One region of the Listeria sp. Marseille-Q6474 genome, then DNA from elsewhere that is predicted to be linked to it. Evidence: a T-box and tRNA genes for the amino acid it is inferred to sense, from the RefSeq annotation. Region 1 holds a T-box; the other regions hold tRNA genes.
What was found. A T-box is a leader RNA that pairs with one kind of tRNA and senses whether it is charged. The one in region 1 lies ahead of ileS (isoleucine--tRNA ligase), so its partner is inferred to be a tRNA-Ile.
Positions count from the first base shown of each region.

Region 2: it has a tRNA-Ile gene. The T-box ahead of ileS (isoleucine--tRNA ligase) is inferred to sense a tRNA for this amino acid. The anticodon was not compared.
Region 3: it has a tRNA-Ile gene. The T-box ahead of ileS (isoleucine--tRNA ligase) is inferred to sense a tRNA for this amino acid. The anticodon was not compared.

Region 1 covers NZ_CAMPPS010000002.1:395,343-403,122, forward strand. Annotated here, with positions in the region: gene nadA (quinolinate synthase NadA) at 1-726, opposite strand, end outside; gene nadC (carboxylating nicotinate-nucleotide diphosphorylase) at 723-1,568, opposite strand; gene nadB (L-aspartate oxidase) at 1,565-3,019, opposite strand; gene OC533_RS12805 (IscS subfamily cysteine desulfurase) at 3,151-4,257, shown strand; gene OC533_RS12810 (transcription repressor NadR) at 4,262-4,783, shown strand; gene divIVA (septum site-determining protein DivIVA) at 4,878-5,405, shown strand; T-box leader at 5,402-5,635, shown strand; gene ileS (isoleucine--tRNA ligase) at 5,688-7,780, shown strand, end outside.
Region 2 covers NZ_CAMPPS010000001.1:1,950,947-1,958,726, forward strand. Annotated here, with positions in the region: gene OC533_RS09775 (Mrp/NBP35 family ATP-binding protein) at 1-340, shown strand, start outside; rRNA gene OC533_RS09780 (16S ribosomal RNA) at 624-2,173, shown strand; tRNA gene OC533_RS09785 (tRNA-Ile) at 2,303-2,376, shown strand; tRNA gene OC533_RS09790 (tRNA-Ala) at 2,423-2,498, shown strand; rRNA gene OC533_RS09795 (23S ribosomal RNA) at 2,671-5,602, shown strand; rRNA gene rrf (5S ribosomal RNA) at 5,680-5,795, shown strand; tRNA gene OC533_RS09805 (tRNA-Asn) at 5,806-5,881, shown strand; tRNA gene OC533_RS09810 (tRNA-Thr) at 5,906-5,978, shown strand; gene OC533_RS09815 (matrixin family metalloprotease) at 6,410-6,946, shown strand; gene OC533_RS09820 (hypothetical protein) at 6,963-7,610, shown strand; gene brtA (bile-regulated transcriptional regulator BrtA) at 7,744-7,780, shown strand, end outside.
Region 3 covers NZ_CAMPPS010000002.1:57,403-65,182, reverse strand. Annotated here, with positions in the region: rRNA gene OC533_RS10990 (23S ribosomal RNA) at 1-1,597, opposite strand, end outside; tRNA gene OC533_RS10985 (tRNA-Ala) at 1,770-1,845, opposite strand; tRNA gene OC533_RS10980 (tRNA-Ile) at 1,892-1,965, opposite strand; rRNA gene OC533_RS10975 (16S ribosomal RNA) at 2,095-3,644, opposite strand; gene OC533_RS10970 (DeoR/GlpR family DNA-binding transcription regulator) at 4,008-4,766, opposite strand; gene OC533_RS10965 (glucose-6-phosphate isomerase) at 4,871-6,223, opposite strand; gene OC533_RS10960 (NUDIX hydrolase) at 6,326-6,733, opposite strand; gene yugI (S1 domain-containing post-transcriptional regulator GSP13) at 6,883-7,236, opposite strand; gene OC533_RS10950 (MalY/PatB family protein) at 7,390-7,780, shown strand, end outside.

The sequences.
Region 1 (7,780 bases):
AATGTTTTCGATATTTTTAACTGTAAAATGTTGGTGGACGGAGCAGTAGCCTTTCCATAAAATTACTTTACAATCATCTAGGTTACCGTCGTATTCCAGTTCGTTTTTTATCGGATTCCAAATGGCCATTTGTTCTAACGGGATGCCTAGTTCAAAAGCTGTATTCCGACCTAGATGCTGGTCTGGAAGAAAGAAAATCCGCTCTTTTTGCTGAAGTGCCCACGAAACAATCTTGGTTGCATTACTGGATGTAACTGTTGTACCACCATGCTCGCCGACGAAGGATTTAATTGCAGCGGTGGAATTAATATAAGTAACTGGCAAAATAGTATCACCAAACAGATGTTGTAGTTTGGGCCATGCGTTGGTTAATTGATGAATATCTGCCATATCCGCCATCGAACAGCCAGCGCGCATATCCGGTAACGTCACAATTTGCTCATTTGTCGTAAGCATATCTGCTGTTTCAGCCATAAAATGAACACCACAAAAAACGATATGTTTTGCCTTTTTATTATTTGCAGCAATTTGTGCTAACTGTAAAGAGTCGCCAATTGCATCTGCAAAAGGAACGACTTCATCTTTTTGATAATGATGGCAAGGAATAAAAAGGTCTTCACCGAGCTGTGCTTTGATTTCTGTCACACGAGCTATCATTTCTTGCGAGGTCATATGTTTATAACGAGCAGGCATCGTATCTTGTTCCACTGTTTCAAGTAAATTCATGCTTTTATACCTCCTTTACTATTAAAACTAATATCAAGAGCGCGAACCGAATGCGTTAGTGATCCTAAAGAAATATAATTCGCACCAGAGCCTTTATAATGATTAATATTATCTAAAGTGATATTGCCGGAAATCTCCGTAGTAATGTGGTCTGGCACTAGTTTAACAAGTTGTTTGATTTCTTCTGGTGTGCGGTTATCAAACATAATGATGTCTGCACCAGCTTGAACGGCTTCTTTTACTTGTGAGGCAGTTTCTGTTTCGACTTCGATTTTTACCATATGTCCCAGTTTTTCACGAACGGTAGAAACAGCTTCGGTTATACCACCAGAGAAGGCGATATGGTTATCTTTTAGCATGACTCCATCGTACAGACCATTTCGGTGGTTAAAGCCGCCACCGCTCTGCACGGCGTATTTATCGAAGGCACGAAGACCAGGCGCTGTTTTTCTTGTATCACAAATTCGAATAGTCGAATCGTCTAACTGTTTTACGGCAATATGGGTTTGGGTAGCAATACCACTCATTCGTTGCATTAAATTTAAAATAACACGCTCACCGGAAAGTAAAGTGCGAACAGGGGCCGAGACAGTCGCGATAATATCTCCTTTTTTAATTGTGTCACCATCTTTTTTTACGGCTTCAAAATGCACGTTTCCACCAAGGATTTCATATACTTTGGGCGGGATAGCGATGCCACAAAGAATACCTGTTTCCTTAGCAATAAAAACGCCTTCTCCCATTGTTTCACTGGAGAAAATACTATCTGAGCTTAAATCATGCTGACCAATATCTTCTAATAAAAATGCTTGAATTGCTTGATTCATAAGTATTGAGTTCATTTTGTTACTCCTTTTAAAATTCTATGTGCGCCAAGGCTTTCAGTTCGTTTTATGGCGCTTTCGGCAATTAATTTTGAGGTAATAATCATATGACTTATTTCAGCTGTTTCCCTCGTGTGGTTAGCGTAATCAAAAGTTTCTAACCAATGGAGAAATTCAGTGATTTTCTCAGATTTTCGTGTGATTCCTAATGTTTCCCAAATTTTTTCTTGGAGTATATGTTTTTCAGGTAAATGGGGCATTGTTGGTTGATAAGTGGGGGGATTCTCTGGAGCTATTATTCGATTAGTTTTTTGCGTGTGAATATATTCCGCTACTTTTTCACCAAAAACAAGTGTTTCAAGAAGGGAGTTGCTGGCGAGACGATTGGCGCCGTGTACACCTGCATTTGCCACTTCTCCAATGGCATAAAGATGAGGGATATTCGTCTTGCCGTTCAAATCCGTTCGAACACCACCCATTAAAAAATGCGCACCTGGATGAACTGGAATTCGTTTTGTTTCGCGAAATGGTACTTGGTGCTCGTCTAAGCTGGCTGTAATTGCAGGAAATCGCTTCTCAAAATGAGCCACCTTAGTAATATCAAGAAACACTTGGTTGCCACGCTCAATTTCTTCAAAAAGTGTGGCTGCAACGACATCACGTGGAGCGAGATCTGCCAGTGGATGCACGGTTTCCATAATAGCAGAACCATCCACGCGAATAAGTGTAGCTCCTTCGCCGCGAACTGCCTCAGAAATTAAGTCATGACAACGCCCGTTTAGAAAAAGCAAGGTTGGGTGGAACTGAATAAATTCCATGTCGGATAGTGTCGCACCAGCTCGGTAAGCAAGAGCCAAGCCATCTCCAGAAATAGTTGCAGCATTAGTGGTTACAGGAAAAAGTTGTCCGAGTCCGCCACTTGCTAAAATAATATGTTCGCCGTAATAAGTATGTAGCTGGTTTTCTTTATCTAAACAGTGAACCCCAATTGCTCTACTGTCATATTTAATAATCTCTATAGCCATTTTTTGCTCTTGCCAGTTAACATTTGTCAATTTTTCTTGTAAAAATGTAGTAAGAAATTTGCCAGTTTGATCCCCTCCAGAATGCAAAATACGAGGCAGTTGGTGCGCGCCTTCTAATCCAAGCGAAAGTTCGCCATCTTTTTTGTCGAAAGTCATTCCTTCTTTTATTAATTTTTGGATCACAATCGGACCACAAGTCACAAGTTGGTTTACAGCGCGAACTTTATTATGAAAACAACCAGCTTTAAAGGTATCGCTAAAATGTTTTTTTGGTGTATCGCTTTTTGATATAGCCGCGGCGACACCACCTTGAGCGAGCATAGAGTTACTTTCTTCTTTATGCGCTTTTGTGATTATTGTCACATCATAGTCCTGCATTAATCTGAGGGCAGCAGTGCAACCTGCGATACCGCTCCCAATGATAATAACTCGTTCTTTTGTCATTGTTTCCACCTCTTGCATAGTAGGTTCGATTAATTGTATACTTCTTAATGAATATACAGTTGTCTTGTCATCTATAATCACACAAAATCAAACTAAATTCAAGTATAAAATTTTAAGGGAGAGATAAAGAGATGATTTACTTTGACCATGCAGCAACTACGAAAATGAGTGAAACATCCTTACAAGTTTTTATGGATGCCTCGCGAGAATTCTTCGCTAATTCGGAAAGTTTACACGATGCCGGGACGAAATCAGCAGCCCTTTTAGAAAAATGTCGGGAAAGTTTTGCTGAGTTATTACATGTTCCAAACCGAGGGGTTTTATTTACGAGTGGTGGAACAGAGAGTAATCAAATCGCCATCCAAACGCTACTCCATACAACTGATAAGAAAGAAGTGCTCGTAAGTCCGCTGGAACACGCTTCTGTTTGGCAGCAACTAATGGCACTCGAACAAGCGGGGAAGTGTCGTATGAAAGCATTACCAGTTGATTCGTTTGGGCAAGTAAATCCAGCTACTTTAGAAAAAATGATTTCTGCTGAGACGGGGCTTATTATTATTCAACATGTTAATTCGGAAATCGGAACCATCCAACCAATCGCCGAACTAGCTCACATTGCTAAAAAAGCAGGTGTCTTTTTTCATACCGATATTGTTCAATCTTTTGGAAAACTTGATTTAGATTTAAGTGATGTCACTAGTTTTAGTATTTCATCGCATAAAATTTATGGACCAAAAGGGGCTGGAATACTTTTTATGAAACCAGATTCTCCTTTGCAGGCAGTTTTGCCAGATGTACATCATGAATTTGGCTTTAGACCGGGGACGGTAAATGTTCCAGCTATTGCTGCCTTTACAACTGCTGCCTATGATATAATGGAAAATAGAGAGCAAGAAGCGATTAGAGCTTTGAAACTAAAAGCTGCGATTTGCGACACATTAGAAACGCGGGTGAAAGTCGAAGGTGGACCAAATACATCGCCGTTTATTTTAGGACTTACTTTGCCAAATATGCAAGGTCAGGAAGCTTTACTTGCTTTAAACGAAGCAGATATTCAAATCTCGACGACGAGCGCATGTAGTTTACGTGATTTAGCTCCGTCCAGAACATTAATCGCTACTGGAAAAACAACAGAAGAAGCAAACCGTTTTATCCGGCTATCTTTTGGAAAAGAAAATGAATTAAACGATAGTATTATTTTTAAAGAGGAAATCGATAAATTACTACGAAAAAGGTGATAAGATGAAAAAAATATTAGGTGATACGCGTAGGCAAATGATTTTAAAATGGCTGAAAGAAGCTGAGGCTCCAATTTCTGGAAATCAATTAGCACAGAAAACAAATGTTAGCCGCCAAGTGATTGTTCAAGATATTTCTTTGTTAAAAGCTGGCAATGAACCAATTATGGCTACTCCACAAGGTTATATTTATGCGAAAGAAACGAGTTATACAGGTGAAAGACGCGTTATCGCTGTAAAACATACGAAAGAACAAGCTGCCGAGGAACTAAATATTTTGGTGGATCACGGTGTTTCCATTATTGATGTAATTGTGGATCATCCAATCTACGGCGAAATCACCGCTTCACTGCATTTAAAAAGCCGTTTTGATGTAGAAAAATTTGTGCGGAAATTGCAAACAACAGGAGCAACGATGCTTTCTGGTTTAACGGACGGAACCCATTTACATACGATTGAAGCAGATACGAAAGAACAATTAGAGCAAGCGATTAAGGCGCTAGATAAAGCTGGATTTTTAATCTAACCATTTTTCAATATAAATTCTAGGAAAAAGCTAGTAACTATGGTAGAATGTATGTTAGGTATTTATAAACAATAGTCGTATGGAGGTGCTAGATATGCCATTATCGCCGCTGGATATACATAACAAAGAGTTTACCCGTGGTTTTAGAGGTTATGACGAAGACGAAGTAAATGACTTCCTCGATCAAATCATTAAAGATTATGAACAAGTTATCAAAGAGAAAAAGCGTATTGAGGACACTTTAAATAATAGTGAAGAACGTTTAGGTCATTTTACAAACATTGAAGAAACATTAAACAAATCATTAATCGTGGCACAAACAGCTGCCGAAGAAGTGAAAGCTTCCGCTGAAAAAGAAGCAAAACTTATTATCCGTGAAGCTGAAAAAAATGCAGACCGAATTTTAAGCGACTCACTTTCTAAAGCTCGTAAAATCGCGATTGAAATTGAAGACCTAAAACGCCAATCTAAAGTATTCCGCGAGCGTCTTCGTATGTTAGTAGAAGCGCAAATGGATTTAATTAAAAGTGAAGACTGGCAGCAAATGATGGCTTACGATGTAGATGCAACAGAACTAGCGTCTATTAAAGAAGTCGAAGCTGCTGAATCAGAAGAACGTTAAAAACGATTATAAGAGACAAGTAAATTTTTTAGATATAGGATACAAAGCGAGTTGGTGCAAGGTGTGAGACCAGCTATCCTCTAAAAAATCGAAATCACTCTTTAGTTCTAACCCGAAAAAGCAACTGCTTGAGTAAGTGTTAGCGCGAGCCGGCGTTATGGCATTAATGAAGTGGGCAAGCAATTAACATGCATGTCAACAAGGGTGGTACCGCGAATCTCGTCCCTTTTTTGGGAGAGATTTTTTTGTGTTTAAAAATAAAGTTTTAAAGGAGAAGAGAGTATGGAATATAAAGATACGTTATTAATGCCAAAAACAGATTTTCCAATGCGTGGAAATTTGCCAAACAAAGAACCTGAATGGCAAGCAAAATGGGAAGAAGAAAAGCTATATGAGAAAATTCAAGAAAAAAATGCTGGACGCAAGGCGTATATTTTACATGATGGCCCTCCCTACGCAAACGGAGAGCTTCATATGGGGCATGCGTTAAATAAAACAATCAAAGATATTATCGTTCGTTATAAATCAATGGCTGGCTTCAGTTCCCCGTATGTTCCTGGTTGGGATACACACGGACTACCAATCGAGACAGCTATCGCCAAAAAAGGTGTTAAACGGAAAGAAATGTCGATCGCTGAATTCCGTAAACTGTGTGCCGAATATGCGATGACGCAAGTAGACGGCCAACGTACAGGTTTCAAACGCCTTGGAATTAACGGCGACTGGGAAAATCCTTACATTACACTTTTACCAGAATACGAAGCAGAGCAAATCAAAGTATTCGGTGAAATGGCGAAAAAAGGTTACATTTACAAAGGTAAAAAACCTGTTTATTGGTCTCCTTCTAGTGAATCTGCGCTTGCAGAAGCAGAAATCGAATATCAAGATAAAACATCTGCTTCGATTTTCGTGGCTTTCAAAGTAACAGACGGAAAAGGTGTACTAGATGAAGGTACGAATATCGTTATCTGGACAACAACTCCTTGGACAATTCCTGCAAACATGGGTATTACTGTTAACCCTGATTTGGATTATGTAGTAATTGAATCCGCGGGTGAAAAATATGTTGTAGCAGAAGCACTTTTACCAAGCTTACGTGAAAAACTAGGCTTTGAAGATGCGACAGTTGTTAAAACAGTTCGTGGTTCTGAACTTGACCGCGTTGTAACTAAACACCCATTCTATGACCGTGACTCTTTAGTAATGAACGGCGAACATGCCACTGCTGAAGCCGGTACTGGTGCGGTTCATACGGCTCCTGGACACGGGGAAGATGACTTTTTAATCGGGAAAAAATACGATTTAGAAATTCTTGCTCCACTAGATGATCGTGGCGTATTCACAGAAGAAGCTCCAGGATTTGAAGGCGTATTTTACGATACAGCGAATAAAATGGTAACAGAAAAATTAGAAGAAGTGGGCGCATTACTAAAAATGGAATTCATCACTCACTCTTATCCACATGATTGGCGTACGAAAAAACCAGTTATTTTCCGTGCTACAGCGCAGTGGTTTGCTTCAATTGACGCATTCCGTGATGATTTACTCGCTGCTGTTAAAGGTGTTAACTGGACTCCTGCTTGGGGTGAAACACGTCTATTCAATATGGTTCGCGACCGCGGCGACTGGGTTATTTCTCGTCAACGTGCGTGGGGCGTTCCGCTACCTATTTTCTATGCGGAAAACGGGGAAGCGATTATCACAGACGAAACAATCAACCATATTTCAGAACTGTTCCGTGAGCATGGTTCGAACGTTTGGTTTGAGCGTGATGTGAAAGACTTATTACCAGCTGGGTTTACACATCCAGGTAGCCCAAATGGCGAATTTACAAAAGAAACGGATATTATGGATGTTTGGTTTGATTCTGGTTCAAGTCATCAAGCCGTATTAAATGCTCGTCCAGAATTAAGTCGTCCGGCTGATTTGTACATGGAAGGCTCTGACCAATATCGTGGTTGGTTCAACTCATCCTTAACAACAGCTGTAGCAATCACTGGCGAAGCACCTTATCGTAATGTGCTAAGTCATGGTTTTGCACTGGATGGTGAAGGCCGTAAAATGAGTAAATCACTTGGAAATACTTTACTTCCAGGCAAAGTAATTAAACAACTTGGAGCGGATATTGTTCGTCTTTGGGTTGCTTCTGTGGATTATCAAGCTGATGTTCGTGTTAGTGATGAAATCTTAAAACAAGTATCCGAAGTGTACCGTAAAATCCGTAACACAATGCGTTTCTTACTTGGAAACATCAATGACTTCAATCCAACTACTAACGGTGTTTCTTATGAAAACTTACGTGAAGTAGATAAATACATGCTGATTAAATTAAACGATTTAGTGAAAAATGTGAAGGATAGCTATGAAGCGTTTGA
Region 2 (7,780 bases), on a different contig from region 1:
AAAATGCAATGAAATTATCGTTACAACACCACATTTCGCAGCGGCATCAGTTGCATCACGTGCGGGATATATGGCTTCGAAAAACAACCATAACATTATTGGCGTAATTGAAAATATGTCTTATCTAAAACTTGAAGATGAACAAACCTTAAAAATATTTGGACAAGGTGGCGGAGAAAAAGTTGCTGCTGACCTAGAAACACAACTTTTAATTCAATTACCAATCGAACAACCAGATTTCAATGGAAATGGCTATACATCAGCTATCTATAGCGAGTCTAGTGAAGCGGGAAAAGCCTATAAAACTCTAGCAGAGAAAATAATTCCATATTTATTATAAAAACTTTGTAAAAAGTATTGACGAAAGGCAAAAATCTTGGTATATTTATAAACGTTGCTGATACGGACAAACGCTTTAGCAGCAAAAGAAACTGACCTTTGAAAACTGAACAAAAAAGAAGACGAAAAGCAATGAGACGTAAAGTCTCACTGGTAATCGCAGGGCAGAAAACAGAAAGCTGTTTTCAACAAAAACAAACTAGTAATTTAATTGCTAGCGAAGTCAATTTGACGCAAGGAATCTTATTCACGGTGTTGAATAAGTATTCAAATTCAATTTATATTTTAAAGAGAGTTTGATCCTGGCTCAGGACGAACGCTGGCGGCGTGCCTAATACATGCAAGTCGAACGAACGGAGGAAGAGCTTGCTCTTCCAAAGTTAGTGGCGGACGGGTGAGTAACACGTGGGCAACCTGCCTGTAAGTTGGGGATAACTCCGGGAAACCGGGGCTAATACCGAATGATAGAGTGTGGCGCATGCCACGCTCTTGAAAGATGGTTTCGGCTATCGCTTACAGATGGGCCCGCGGTGCATTAGCTAGTTGGTAGGGTAATGGCCTACCAAGGCAACGATGCATAGCCGACCTGAGAGGGTGATCGGCCACACTGGGACTGAGACACGGCCCAGACTCCTACGGGAGGCAGCAGTAGGGAATCTTCCGCAATGGACGAAAGTCTGACGGAGCAACGCCGCGTGTATGAAGAAGGTTTTCGGATCGTAAAGTACTGTTGTTAGAGAAGAACAAGGATAAGAGTAACTGCTTGTCCCTTGACGGTATCTAACCAGAAAGCCACGGCTAACTACGTGCCAGCAGCCGCGGTAATACGTAGGTGGCAAGCGTTGTCCGGATTTATTGGGCGTAAAGCGCGCGCAGGCGGTCTTTTAAGTCTGATGTGAAAGCCCCCGGCTTAACCGGGGAGGGTCATTGGAAACTGGAAGACTGGAGTGCAGAAGAGGAGAGTGGAATTCCACGTGTAGCGGTGAAATGCGTAGATATGTGGAGGAACACCAGTGGCGAAGGCGACTCTCTGGTCTGTAACTGACGCTGAGGCGCGAAAGCGTGGGGAGCAAACAGGATTAGATACCCTGGTAGTCCACGCCGTAAACGATGAGTGCTAAGTGTTAGGGGGTTTCCGCCCCTTAGTGCTGCAGCTAACGCATTAAGCACTCCGCCTGGGGAGTACGACCGCAAGGTTGAAACTCAAAGGAATTGACGGGGGCCCGCACAAGCGGTGGAGCATGTGGTTTAATTCGAAGCAACGCGAAGAACCTTACCAGGTCTTGACATCCTTTGACCACTCTGGAGACAGAGCTTTCCCTTCGGGGACAAAGTGACAGGTGGTGCATGGTTGTCGTCAGCTCGTGTCGTGAGATGTTGGGTTAAGTCCCGCAACGAGCGCAACCCTTGATTTTAGTTGCCAGCATTTAGTTGGGCACTCTAAAGTGACTGCCGGTGCAAGCCGGAGGAAGGTGGGGATGACGTCAAATCATCATGCCCCTTATGACCTGGGCTACACACGTGCTACAATGGATGGTACAAAGGGTCGCGAAGCCGCGAGGTGGAGCCAATCCCATAAAACCATTCTCAGTTCGGATTGTAGGCTGCAACTCGCCTACATGAAGCCGGAATCGCTAGTAATCGTGGATCAGCATGCCACGGTGAATACGTTCCCGGGCCTTGTACACACCGCCCGTCACACCACGAGAGTTTGTAACACCCGAAGTCGGTAGGGTAACCTTTATGGAGCCAGCCGCCGAAGGTGGGACAGATAATTGGGGTGAAGTCGTAACAAGGTAGCCGTATCGGAAGGTGCGGCTGGATCACCTCCTTTCTAAGGAAAAGGAAACCTGTGAGTTTTCGTTCTTCTCTATTTGTTCAGTTTTGAGAGGTCACTCTCTTGTATGTCAGATAAAGTACGCAAGGCAACATGCATGGAGCATAGCGCCACTACATTTTTGACGGGCCTATAGCTCAGCTGGTTAGAGCGCACGCCTGATAAGCGTGAGGTCGATGGTTCGAGTCCATTTAGGCCCACTTTTTCTTTCTGACACGAAGAAAACATTCAATTTAATTCCTTTTAGGGGCCTTAGCTCAGCTGGGAGAGCGCCTGCTTTGCACGCAGGAGGTCAGCGGTTCGATCCCGCTAGGCTCCACCAAAATTGTTCTTTGAAAACTAGATAAGAAAGTTAGTAAAGTTAGCATAGATAATTTATTATTTATGACACAAGTAACCGAGAATCATCTGAAAGTGAATCTTTCATCTGATAGGAAGTATCATCGCTGATACGGAACATCAGAAAAACAACCTTTACTTCGTAGAAGTAAATTGGTTAAGTTAGAAAGGGCGCACGGTGGATGCCTTGGCACTAGGAGCCGAAGAAGGACGGGACTAACACCGATATGCTTTGGGGAGCTGTACGTAAGCGTTGATCCAGAGATTTCCGAATGGGGGAACCCACTATCTTTAGTCGGATAGTATCCTTACGTGAATACATAGCGTGAGGAAGGCAGACCCAGGGAACTGAAACATCTAAGTACCTGGAGGAAGAGAAAGAAAAATCGATTTCCTGAGTAGCGGCGAGCGAAACGGAAAGAGCCCAAACCAAGAAGCTTGCTTCTTGGGGTTGTAGGACACTCTATACGGAGTTACAAAAGAAAGTTATAAATGAAGCGGTCTGGAAAGGCCCGCCAAAGACGGTAACAGCCCGGTAGTTGAAATGGCTTTCCCTCCAGAGTGGATCCTGAGTACGGCGGAACACGTGAAATTCCGTCGGAATCCGGGAGGACCATCTCCCAAGGCTAAATACTCCCTAGTGACCGATAGTGAACCAGTACCGTGAGGGAAAGGTGAAAAGCACCCCGGAAGGGGAGTGAAACAGTTCCTGAAACCGTGTGCCTACAAGTAGTTAGAGCCCGTTAATGGGTGATAGCGTGCCTTTTGTAGAATGAACCGGCGAGTTACGATTTGTTGCAAGGTTAAGCGGAAAAAGCGGAGCCGTAGCGAAAGCGAGTCTGAATAGGGCGCATAAGTAACAGGTCGTAGACCCGAAACCAGGTGATCTACCCATGTCCAGGATGAAGGTAAGGTAATACTTACTGGAGGTCCGAACCCACGCACGTTGAAAAGTGCGGGGATGAGGTGTGGGTAGCGGAGAAATTCCAATCGAACTTGGAGATAGCTGGTTCTCTCCGAAATAGCTTTAGGGCTAGCCTCGAGGTAAAGAGTCATGGAGGTAGAGCACTGTTTGGACTAGGGGCCCTTCTCGGGTTACCGAATTCAGATAAACTCCGAATGCCATGTACTTATACTCGGGAGTCAGACTGCGAGTGATAAGATCCGTAGTCGAAAGGGAAACAGCCCAGACCACCAGTTAAGGTCCCCAAATATATGTTAAGTGGAAAAGGATGTGGGGTTGCTTAGACAACCAGGATGTTGGCTTAGAAGCAGCCACCATTGAAAGAGTGCGTAATAGCTCACTGGTCGAGTGACCCCGCGCCGAAAATGTACCGGGGCTAAACATATTACCGAAACTGTGGATGAACCTCTTCGGAGGTTCGTGGTAGGAGAGCGTTCTAAGGGCGGTGAAGTCAGACCGGAAGGACTGGTGGAGCGCTTAGAAGTGAGAATGCCGGTATGAGTAGCGAAAGAAGGGTGAGAATCCCTTCCACCGAATATCTAAGGTTTCCTGAGGAAGGCTCGTCCGCTCAGGGTTAGTCGGGACCTAAGCCGAGGCCGATAGGCGTAGGCGATGGACAACAGGTAGAGATTCCTGTACCAGTGCTAATTGTTTAACCGATGGGGTGACACAGAAGGATAGGGAATCGCACGAATGGAAATGTGCGTCCAAGCAGTGAGTGTGAGAAGTAGGCAAATCCGCTTCTTGCGAAGCATGAGCTGTGATGGGGAAGGAAATTAAGTACGGAAGTTCCTGATTTCACGCTGTCAAGAAAAGCCTCTAGGAAGAGTAGTACTGCCCGTACCGCAAACCGACACAGGTAGATGAGGAGAGAATCCTAAGGTGAGCGAGAGAACTCTCGTTAAGGAACTCGGCAAAATGACCCCGTAACTTCGGGAGAAGGGGTGCTCTATTAGGGTGCAAGCCCGAGAGAGCCGCAGTGAATAGGCCCAGGCGACTGTTTAGCAAAAACACAGGTCTCTGCAAAACCGTAAGGTGACGTATAGGGGCTGACGCCTGCCCGGTGCTGGAAGGTTAAGAGGAGTGCTTAGCTTCGGCGAAGGTACGAATTGAAGCCCCAGTAAACGGCGGCCGTAACTATAACGGTCCTAAGGTAGCGAAATTCCTTGTCGGGTAAGTTCCGACCCGCACGAAAGGCGCAACGATCTGGGCACTGTCTCAACGAGAGACTCGGTGAAATTATAGTACCTGTGAAGATGCAGGTTACCCGCGACAGGACGGAAAGACCCCGTGGAGCTTTACTGCAACCTGATATGGAATGTTTGTACCGCTTGTACAGGATAGGTAGGAGCCGAAGAGACGTGTGCGCTAGCATACGAGGAGGCAATGGTGGGATACTACCCTGGCTGTATGACCATTCTAACCCGCCACGCTAAGCGCGTGGGGAGACAGTGTCAGGTGGGCAGTTTGACTGGGGCGGTCGCCTCCTAAAGAGTAACGGAGGCGCCCAAAGGTTCCCTCAGAATGGATGGAAATCATTCGCAGAGTGTAAAGGCACAAGGGAGCTTGACTGCGAGACTGACAAGTCGAGCAGGGACGAAAGTCGGGCTTAGTGATCCGGTGGTTCCGCATGGAAGGGCCATCGCTCAACGGATAAAAGCTACCCCGGGGATAACAGGCTTATCTCCCCCAAGAGTCCACATCGACGGGGAGGTTTGGCACCTCGATGTCGGCTCGTCGCATCCTGGGGCTGTAGTCGGTCCCAAGGGTTGGGCTGTTCGCCCATTAAAGCGGCACGCGAGCTGGGTTCAGAACGTCGTGAGACAGTTCGGTCCCTATCCGTCGCGGGCGCAGGAAATTTGAGAGGAGCTGTCCTTAGTACGAGAGGACCGGGATGGACACACCGCTGGTGTACCAGTTGTTCCGCCAGGAGCATCGCTGGGTAGCTATGTGTGGCAGGGATAAACGCTGAAAGCATCTAAGCGTGAAGCCCCCCTCAAGATGAGATTTCCCATTTCTTCGGAAAGTAAGATCCCTGAAAGATGATCAGGTAGATAGGTTTGGAGTGGAAGTGTAGCGATACATGGAGCGGACAAATACTAATCGATCGAGGACTTAACCAAAAAATGAAACGAAGTTACCTAACTGAACCCTTTCTTCTCTAGTTTTGAGAGAGCAATCTTTCAACAACTTCATATTGTCTGGTAGTTATGGCGAGAAGGTCACACCCGTTCCCATCCCGAACACGGTAGTTAAGCTTCTCTGCGCCAATGGTAGTTGGGGGCTTCCCCCTGCGAGAGTAGGTCGCTGCCGGGCAATTTATTATTCCACAGTAGCTCAGTTGGTAGAGCAATCGGCTGTTAACCGATCGGTCGCAGGTTCGAGTCCTGCCTGTGGAGCCATTTTTTTATTTGAAAGGCTTTGCTGCCGCTTTAGCTCAGTTGGTAGAGCACTTCCATGGTAAGGAAGGGGTCGTCGGTTCAAATCCGACAAGTGGCTTAATATAATATGCTTGTACTTAGAATGTTTCGCTAGTATGCGAGGCTTTTTTTATTTGTCTAAAAATAATAAACTCCTTATCAGAAGTATACATATGCATTATTATTCAATGTGTTTTTATAGAAAATGTTAATTAATTAAATAAGTATCCAATTTTCTTGGATTTATTATTATTATATTGAGGAAAATATGTATTTTTCGACATAAGTAAAAGGTTGGTTGTATAAAATATGAATAACAAGCTAATATGTGTAGGATTTTAACAATGAAACAATTATAAAAGTCAATTTGTGTGGAAATAAAACAAAATTTTCTTTATTTTTTAGTAGTCCGTTACAAGAAACAGCCCTTTTCTTTCGTTTTCGGTCATACATCGCATTATTATGATACCTTATATATGTGTAAGAAAATTTTAAAAAGGAGATAACATCATGAGAAAAAAAACTGCGGTAATAATTTTGCTTTTTATTGTACTATTGACAACGATTCTAATGCCAACGAATGCAAATGCCTATACTAAATTAGGTTATTCTTTAAGTAAATCAAATGCTAAAAATTTTAAATTTTATATTAATGGGTCGGCGATGGGTTATAAAAATATAATTATTAATGGAGCAAAATCTTGGAATGCTTCTCCATATTTAAATACGGTAAGTAAGGGACAAGATGCAAAACCTCACTTTATAATTAGTAGTTCAACTCAGGACAGAGGGGCAACTATTGCTGTCTGCGAAACTTGGGCATATAAAGGGTCTAAGTTAGTAGCCAAAAATGAAATAACTACTTTTAAAGCTTTTAGATCTTTATCTGTAGGTGATAAGACTGAAACTATAGCTCACGAATTTGGCCATGGCCTTGGTTTAGGACATGTGAAAACGAAGAATGCAATCATGCTAGATGTTGGTTTTACAAAGAAAATAAAACCACAAAGGGATGATTTAAACGGTATTAAAGCAATATATAAATAAAAAGGAGGATTGAAAAATGAAGAAAAGCATTATAGTTATCATAGGATTATTGATTATAGTTGGATTGATGGGTTGTACTAATGATAAAAATATAAATGAAAAACAAATAGTAGGAAAAGAAATCGAAAAAGTGGAACAAAAAAGTAGTATAGTTTCTTATAATGGAAAGTATCTGGATCTTGCAGAAAATATTGAAGAACTAGAAGAAAGTTCCCCTATTATTGTCACTGTAACGAAACGCTCTGAAAAAAAATCTATTACAAAAGAATCAAAAAATAGTAATGTACCCACAGAATTTTATACTATGAGTGAAGTAGTTATAAATAATATAGAAAAAGATGAAACGAAGACTTTAAAAGAAAATAAAACGATTAAAGTATTAGAAGATAGTGTTGAAAATGTTAAAATCGATGGACAAGAATACGATTTAACGATTGATGGGTATAAAAATATGAAAGAAGACGAAGAATATACGCTATTTATAAGGAAAAGTACATCTGGAGATAATTATGTACTTACAAATGCTATGTTAAGTAAATATCCTGTTGCTGAGTTGAGTGAAAGTGAGCTGTTCCTTGAAAATGAGGAAAACAAGGAAGAAGCGATAGATATGAAAGATACGTATAAGGATATATATAAGGAAGTTCTAAGTGATTATAACTAAAAAAATAAGTATCTTATGACCCTGGGAATAAAACTGGGGTCTATTTTTATGGAGGCTTTATTACATATCTTGAATAGGTCGTATAAATAGATTATACTAGGGGTATAAATACAAGGACGGATGGGGTGTTTTTTTGAAGGAGAAGAAGCAGCGGATTATTAAGTCAGCTA
Region 3 (7,780 bases), 340 kb from region 1:
TTCCGTACTTAATTTCCTTCCCCATCACAGCTCATGCTTCGCAAGAAGCGGATTTGCCTACTTCTCACACTCACTGCTTGGACGCACATTTCCATTCGTGCGATTCCCTATCCTTCTGTGTCACCCCATCGGTTAAACAATTAGCACTGGTACAGGAATCTCTACCTGTTGTCCATCGCCTACGCCTATCGGCCTCGGCTTAGGTCCCGACTAACCCTGAGCGGACGAGCCTTCCTCAGGAAACCTTAGATATTCGGTGGAAGGGATTCTCACCCTTCTTTCGCTACTCATACCGGCATTCTCACTTCTAAGCGCTCCACCAGTCCTTCCGGTCTGACTTCACCGCCCTTAGAACGCTCTCCTACCACGAACCTCCGAAGAGGTTCATCCACAGTTTCGGTAATATGTTTAGCCCCGGTACATTTTCGGCGCGGGGTCACTCGACCAGTGAGCTATTACGCACTCTTTCAATGGTGGCTGCTTCTAAGCCAACATCCTGGTTGTCTAAGCAACCCCACATCCTTTTCCACTTAACATATATTTGGGGACCTTAACTGGTGGTCTGGGCTGTTTCCCTTTCGACTACGGATCTTATCACTCGCAGTCTGACTCCCGAGTATAAGTACATGGCATTCGGAGTTTATCTGAATTCGGTAACCCGAGAAGGGCCCCTAGTCCAAACAGTGCTCTACCTCCATGACTCTTTACCTCGAGGCTAGCCCTAAAGCTATTTCGGAGAGAACCAGCTATCTCCAAGTTCGATTGGAATTTCTCCGCTACCCACACCTCATCCCCGCACTTTTCAACGTGCGTGGGTTCGGACCTCCAGTAAGTATTACCTTACCTTCATCCTGGACATGGGTAGATCACCTGGTTTCGGGTCTACGACCTGTTACTTATGCGCCCTATTCAGACTCGCTTTCGCTACGGCTCCGCTTTTTCCGCTTAACCTTGCAACAAATCGTAACTCGCCGGTTCATTCTACAAAAGGCACGCTATCACCCATTAACGGGCTCTAACTACTTGTAGGCACACGGTTTCAGGAACTGTTTCACTCCCCTTCCGGGGTGCTTTTCACCTTTCCCTCACGGTACTGGTTCACTATCGGTCACTAGGGAGTATTTAGCCTTGGGAGATGGTCCTCCCGGATTCCGACGGAATTTCACGTGTTCCGCCGTACTCAGGATCCACTCTGGAGGGAAAGCCATTTCAACTACCGGGCTGTTACCGTCTTTGGCGGGCCTTTCCAGACCGCTTCATTTATAACTTTCTTTTGTAACTCCGTATAGAGTGTCCTACAACCCCAAGAAGCAAGCTTCTTGGTTTGGGCTCTTTCCGTTTCGCTCGCCGCTACTCAGGAAATCGATTTTTCTTTCTCTTCCTCCAGGTACTTAGATGTTTCAGTTCCCTGGGTCTGCCTTCCTCACGCTATGTATTCACGTAAGGATACTATCCGACTAAAGATAGTGGGTTCCCCCATTCGGAAATCTCTGGATCAACGCTTACGTACAGCTCCCCAAAGCATATCGGTGTTAGTCCCGTCCTTCTTCGGCTCCTAGTGCCAAGGCATCCACCGTGCGCCCTTTCTAACTTAACCAATTTACTTCTACGAAGTAAAGGTTGTTTTTCTGATGTTCCGTATCAGCGATGATACTTCTTATCAGATGAAAGATTCACTTTCAGATGATTCTCGGTTACTTGTGTCATAAATAATAAATTATCTATGCTAACTTTACTAACTTTCTTATCTAGTTTTCAAAGAACAATTTTGGTGGAGCCTAGCGGGATCGAACCGCTGACCTCCTGCGTGCAAAGCAGGCGCTCTCCCAGCTGAGCTAAGGCCCCTAAAAGGAATTAAATTGAATGTTTTCTTCGTGTCAGAAAGAAAAAGTGGGCCTAAATGGACTCGAACCATCGACCTCACGCTTATCAGGCGTGCGCTCTAACCAGCTGAGCTATAGGCCCGTCAAAAATGTAGTGGCGCTATGCTCCATGCATGTTGCCTTGCGTACTTTATCTGACATACAAGAGAGTGACCTCTCAAAACTGAACAAATAGAGAAGAACGAAAACTCACAGGTTTCCTTTTCCTTAGAAAGGAGGTGATCCAGCCGCACCTTCCGATACGGCTACCTTGTTACGACTTCACCCCAATTATCTGTCCCACCTTCGGCGGCTGGCTCCATAAAGGTTACCCTACCGACTTCGGGTGTTACAAACTCTCGTGGTGTGACGGGCGGTGTGTACAAGGCCCGGGAACGTATTCACCGTGGCATGCTGATCCACGATTACTAGCGATTCCGGCTTCATGTAGGCGAGTTGCAGCCTACAATCCGAACTGAGAATGGTTTTATGGGATTGGCTCCACCTCGCGGCTTCGCGACCCTTTGTACCATCCATTGTAGCACGTGTGTAGCCCAGGTCATAAGGGGCATGATGATTTGACGTCATCCCCACCTTCCTCCGGCTTGCACCGGCAGTCACTTTAGAGTGCCCAACTAAATGCTGGCAACTAAAATCAAGGGTTGCGCTCGTTGCGGGACTTAACCCAACATCTCACGACACGAGCTGACGACAACCATGCACCACCTGTCACTTTGTCCCCGAAGGGAAAGCTCTGTCTCCAGAGTGGTCAAAGGATGTCAAGACCTGGTAAGGTTCTTCGCGTTGCTTCGAATTAAACCACATGCTCCACCGCTTGTGCGGGCCCCCGTCAATTCCTTTGAGTTTCAACCTTGCGGTCGTACTCCCCAGGCGGAGTGCTTAATGCGTTAGCTGCAGCACTAAGGGGCGGAAACCCCCTAACACTTAGCACTCATCGTTTACGGCGTGGACTACCAGGGTATCTAATCCTGTTTGCTCCCCACGCTTTCGCGCCTCAGCGTCAGTTACAGACCAGAGAGTCGCCTTCGCCACTGGTGTTCCTCCACATATCTACGCATTTCACCGCTACACGTGGAATTCCACTCTCCTCTTCTGCACTCCAGTCTTCCAGTTTCCAATGACCCTCCCCGGTTAAGCCGGGGGCTTTCACATCAGACTTAAAAGACCGCCTGCGCGCGCTTTACGCCCAATAAATCCGGACAACGCTTGCCACCTACGTATTACCGCGGCTGCTGGCACGTAGTTAGCCGTGGCTTTCTGGTTAGATACCGTCAAGGGACAAGCAGTTACTCTTATCCTTGTTCTTCTCTAACAACAGTACTTTACGATCCGAAAACCTTCTTCATACACGCGGCGTTGCTCCGTCAGACTTTCGTCCATTGCGGAAGATTCCCTACTGCTGCCTCCCGTAGGAGTCTGGGCCGTGTCTCAGTCCCAGTGTGGCCGATCACCCTCTCAGGTCGGCTATGCATCGTTGCCTTGGTAGGCCATTACCCTACCAACTAGCTAATGCACCGCGGGCCCATCTGTAAGCGATAGCCGAAACCATCTTTCAAGAGCGTGGCATGCGCCACACTCTATCATTCGGTATTAGCCCCGGTTTCCCGGAGTTATCCCCAACTTACAGGCAGGTTGCCCACGTGTTACTCACCCGTCCGCCACTAACTTTGGAAGAGCAAGCTCTTCCTCCGTTCGTTCGACTTGCATGTATTAGGCACGCCGCCAGCGTTCGTCCTGAGCCAGGATCAAACTCTCTTTAAAATATAAATTGAATTTGAATACTTATTCAACACCGTGAATAAGATTCCTTGCGTCAAATTGACTTCGCTAGCAATTAAATTACTAGTTTGTTTTTGTTGAAAACAGCTTTCTGTTTTCTGCCCTGCGATTACCAGTGAGACTTTACGTCTCATTGCTTTTCGTCTTCTTTTTTGTTCAGTTTTCAAAGGTCAGTTTCTTTTGCTGCTAAAGCGTTTGTCCGTATCAGCAACGTTTATAAATATACCAAGATTTTTGCCTTTCGTCAATACTTTTTACAAAGTTTTTTAAATAAAGATGAAAAAAGATTAATTTAGTGTATAAATTGATGTTAGGACAATGTTTTTTAGTCAAAACTAAAAGGCTTTAAGTTGTATAAATTTGCATTCCTTTTTCTTCAAATTGTTCTTTCAAGACTGGATCTATTTCTTTTCCAGTGATGATAGAAGATATTTCATCTAGAGCTGCGTATTTGTATAAGGAGATCCGACCGAACTTGGTGTGATCTGTTACTAGGATTACTTCATCGGCTGAGTGGAGCATTTGTTGTTTGGCTGGGATTAGATATTCATCGTAGTGCATTAACCCCTTATCAATATCAAGCGCCGGTGTGGTTACGAAGGCTTTATGTACGTGAATACTCTGTAAGGTTCCGCTCGTTATCATACCGTTAAGAATGAATGTTTCCGGATAAATGACTCCACCTGTCACGATTACTTTGGACGGGGAAAAGCGCATTATGGAAGCTACGTTAATATCATTTGTTATTACGGTTAATTTGGAGCGGTCTTTTAATGCTGTTGCGATATGGCCGGTTGTTGTGCCGGCGTCTAGGATGATTGTGTCCCCGTCTTTAACCATTGTTGCTGCTAATGTAGCGATGCGTTGTTTTTCTTCATAGCGCACTTCACTACGTTTTTTCCAGTTAGGTTCAGAAACTACTTTTTCTTCTATCATAACTCCGCCATGGGTTCTTTTTAGTTTTTTGTCTTTTTCAAGTGATGTTAAATCGCGGCGAATGGTTGCTTCGTGAACTTCAAAATGTTTAGCTAGTTCGCTAACGGTTGCTATTTTTCGGCTTTTGACATATTGGACAATGGCGCGTTTACGTTCGATAGATAGCACTTCTTCCCCTCCTTTTGTTTAACTATATGGTAACTCCAATAGAAAAAAATCGCAAACAATCAAAAAACCTTGGAGCGATTGGCCCCAAGGTTTGGAAATGAAAATTAATCGTTTAAGCGTTTTTCTAGTTCTGCTTTTTTGTCTTCGAAGCCTGGTTTGCCAAGTAATGCGAACATGTTAGCTTTATATGCTTCTACTCCTGGTTGGTCAAATGGATTTACGCCATTTAGGTAACCGCTGATAGCTACAGCTTTTTCAAAGAAGTATACTAGGTAGCCGAAAGTATAAGCATCTAGTTCTGGTACTTCTACAACAAAGTTTGGAACTTCGCCGTCTGTATGTGCTAAAAGAGTTCCTTCGAATGCTTTTGTATTAACGAAATCAACTGTTTCGCCAGCAAGGTAATTTAAGCCATCTAAATCTACTTCTTCTTTATTGATAGTTAAATTGTGGCGTGGTTTGTCCACTTTGATAACTGTTTCAAAAAGGTTACGACGGCCGTCTTGGATATATTGACCGATAGAATGTAAATCTGTAGAGAAGTTAGCGCTCGATGGGTAAATTCCTTTTTTGTCTTTACCTTCACTTTCGCCGAATAATTGTTTCCACCATTCGTTGAAATATTGTAACCCAGGTTCGTAGCTGATTAGAAGTTCAGTTACTTTTCCTTTACGGTAAAGAACGTTACGAGCTGCTGCGTATTGGTATGCAATGTTATTTTTCAGTTCAGGTTTGTCGAAATCTTTGCTTGCTGCTGCTGCTCCGTTCATAAGCGCATCAATATCTACACCACTCACTGCGATTGGAAGTAAACCTACTGCAGTTAAAACGGAGAAACGTCCACCAACGTCATCTGGAACGACAAATGTTTCGTAGCCTTCGTTGTCAGCTAATGTTTTTAGAGCACCTTTTGCTTTATCAGTTGTAGCGTAAATGCGTTTTTTCGCGCCTTCTTCGCCGTATTTTTTGATTAGAAGTTCTTTGAAAACACGGAAAGCGATTGCTGGCTCTGTAGTTGTTCCGGATTTAGAAATAACGTTAACAGAGAAGTCGCGGTCGCCAACTACTTCGATTAAGTCATGTAAGTAAGAGGAACTAATGCTATTTCCTGCAAAGAATACTTGAGGTGTTTTACGAGCACCTTTTTCAAGTACATTATAGAAGGAATGATTTAGAGTTTCGATTGCAGCACGTGCTCCAAGGTAAGAACCACCGATACCGATAACGATTAATACGTCAGAATCGCTGTGGATTTTTTCTGTTGCTTTTTTGATACGAGCAAATTCTTCTTTGTCGTAATCTGTTGGTAAGTTAATCCAACCAAGCGCGTCACTACCAGCACCTGTACCATTATGTAATGAATCATGAGCTGCTTTTACTGCTGGTTCAAGATAATCAAGTTCGCGTTCTTCAAAAAAACGGAGCGCTTTGGAATAATCAAATTTAATATGTGTCATTGTTTTCCCTCCAAATTTTAAAAAAGTTTCTTTATTAACTTTATATCAATCAATGCTTTTTAGCAAGGATAGACCTTGTGAAATTTAAGCCTTTTTGAAAAATTAGGTATAGTTTTCATATAAGACTCCCTCGCTTCTGACTAGTTCATTTAAAGATAATTGGTCTATAGGTAATAGATCGTCAGCAAGTGGAATTGGTATCCATTTTACTCGGAAGACATTGTCGTCGTTTGAAAAAGTCGCCATCTCACCAACTGGTTTTGCTCGAAAAACAAATGTACAAACGTGTTCCCATGTAGCACGGCGCTCTTTGCAATGTAAAATTGACTCTATTTCTATATCAATATTTGTTTGTTCTTTTACTTTACTTGCGAGTGCTTCTTCCATCGTTTGGTCTGTTTCGACATGTCCTCCTGGAAAAGTCCAAGCTAAATTGCGGTTTCTAACTATTAATATCTCATCTTTCTTCTCGTTGTACACAAATGCTTGCACATGAATAGATCTTTTCACGTAAATCCCCCTTTTTTGACTATTTTATACAAATGAATAAATTGAAAATTACTACTAACTATTCCCTTTTTCTAAAATTTTAGTCAATTAAATTTATCAGCCTAGCAATTTATCCCAAAAAGGGCATTATACCAAGCTGATGGAGATTTTTATTTATCTGCTTTTTTAATCCATTCTTCTAATTTATCTCGTAATGTGTTGAAACCTTCATCATTTTCGCCAGATGATACGGTTTTTTTCTTAGCCGGTTGTTCTTTTGGTGCTTCTTCAGTCGCTCTAATAGAAAGACTGATTTTGTTTTTTTCTTCATCAATGTCGAGTATTTTTACTTTTACCTCTTGGCCAACTTCTAGAAAATCATGGATATCTTTTACAAAACCATGTGTTATTTCTGAAATATGAACTAAGCCTTGTGTAGAATTATCTAATGCTACAAATGCACCGTAGCTTTGAATTCCGGCAATTTTCCCAGAAACTACTTCTCCCACCTTGAATGTACTCATCCTCATTCCACCTACTTTCAACCTTACAATATTTTATAAATTATAACACTTAGGCGAAACTTTAACAATTATTCTAAATCCTTGTATGGTGAGCTTTAAAGGTGAAATTTATGCTATAATTGAGTCGAATGAAAGAGAAGGAGCGTGACATAATTGAGTCAATTTGATGAAGTCATTCCGCGGATTGGAACTAATTCAGAAAAGTGGGATGGGGCAGAAGAATTATTTGGCAGAAAAGATATTATTCCAATGTGGGTAGCTGATATGGATTTCCGTGCGCCAAAGCCTGTACTTGATGCATTCCAGCGTCAAATCGATCACGGGATTTTTGGTTATTCAACAAAATCAGCGGCACTTGTCGAAGCTGTTATTGATTGGAACAAAGAGCAACACCAATTTGAAATTGATCCGAGCACTTTGTTTTTCAACGGGGCTGTTGTTCCAACTATTTCGCTAGCAATTCGTTCGTTAACAAGTGAAGGTGACGCTGTTCTAATGGTTTCGCCGATTTATCCGCCATTTTTCAACGTAACCAAAGCTACAG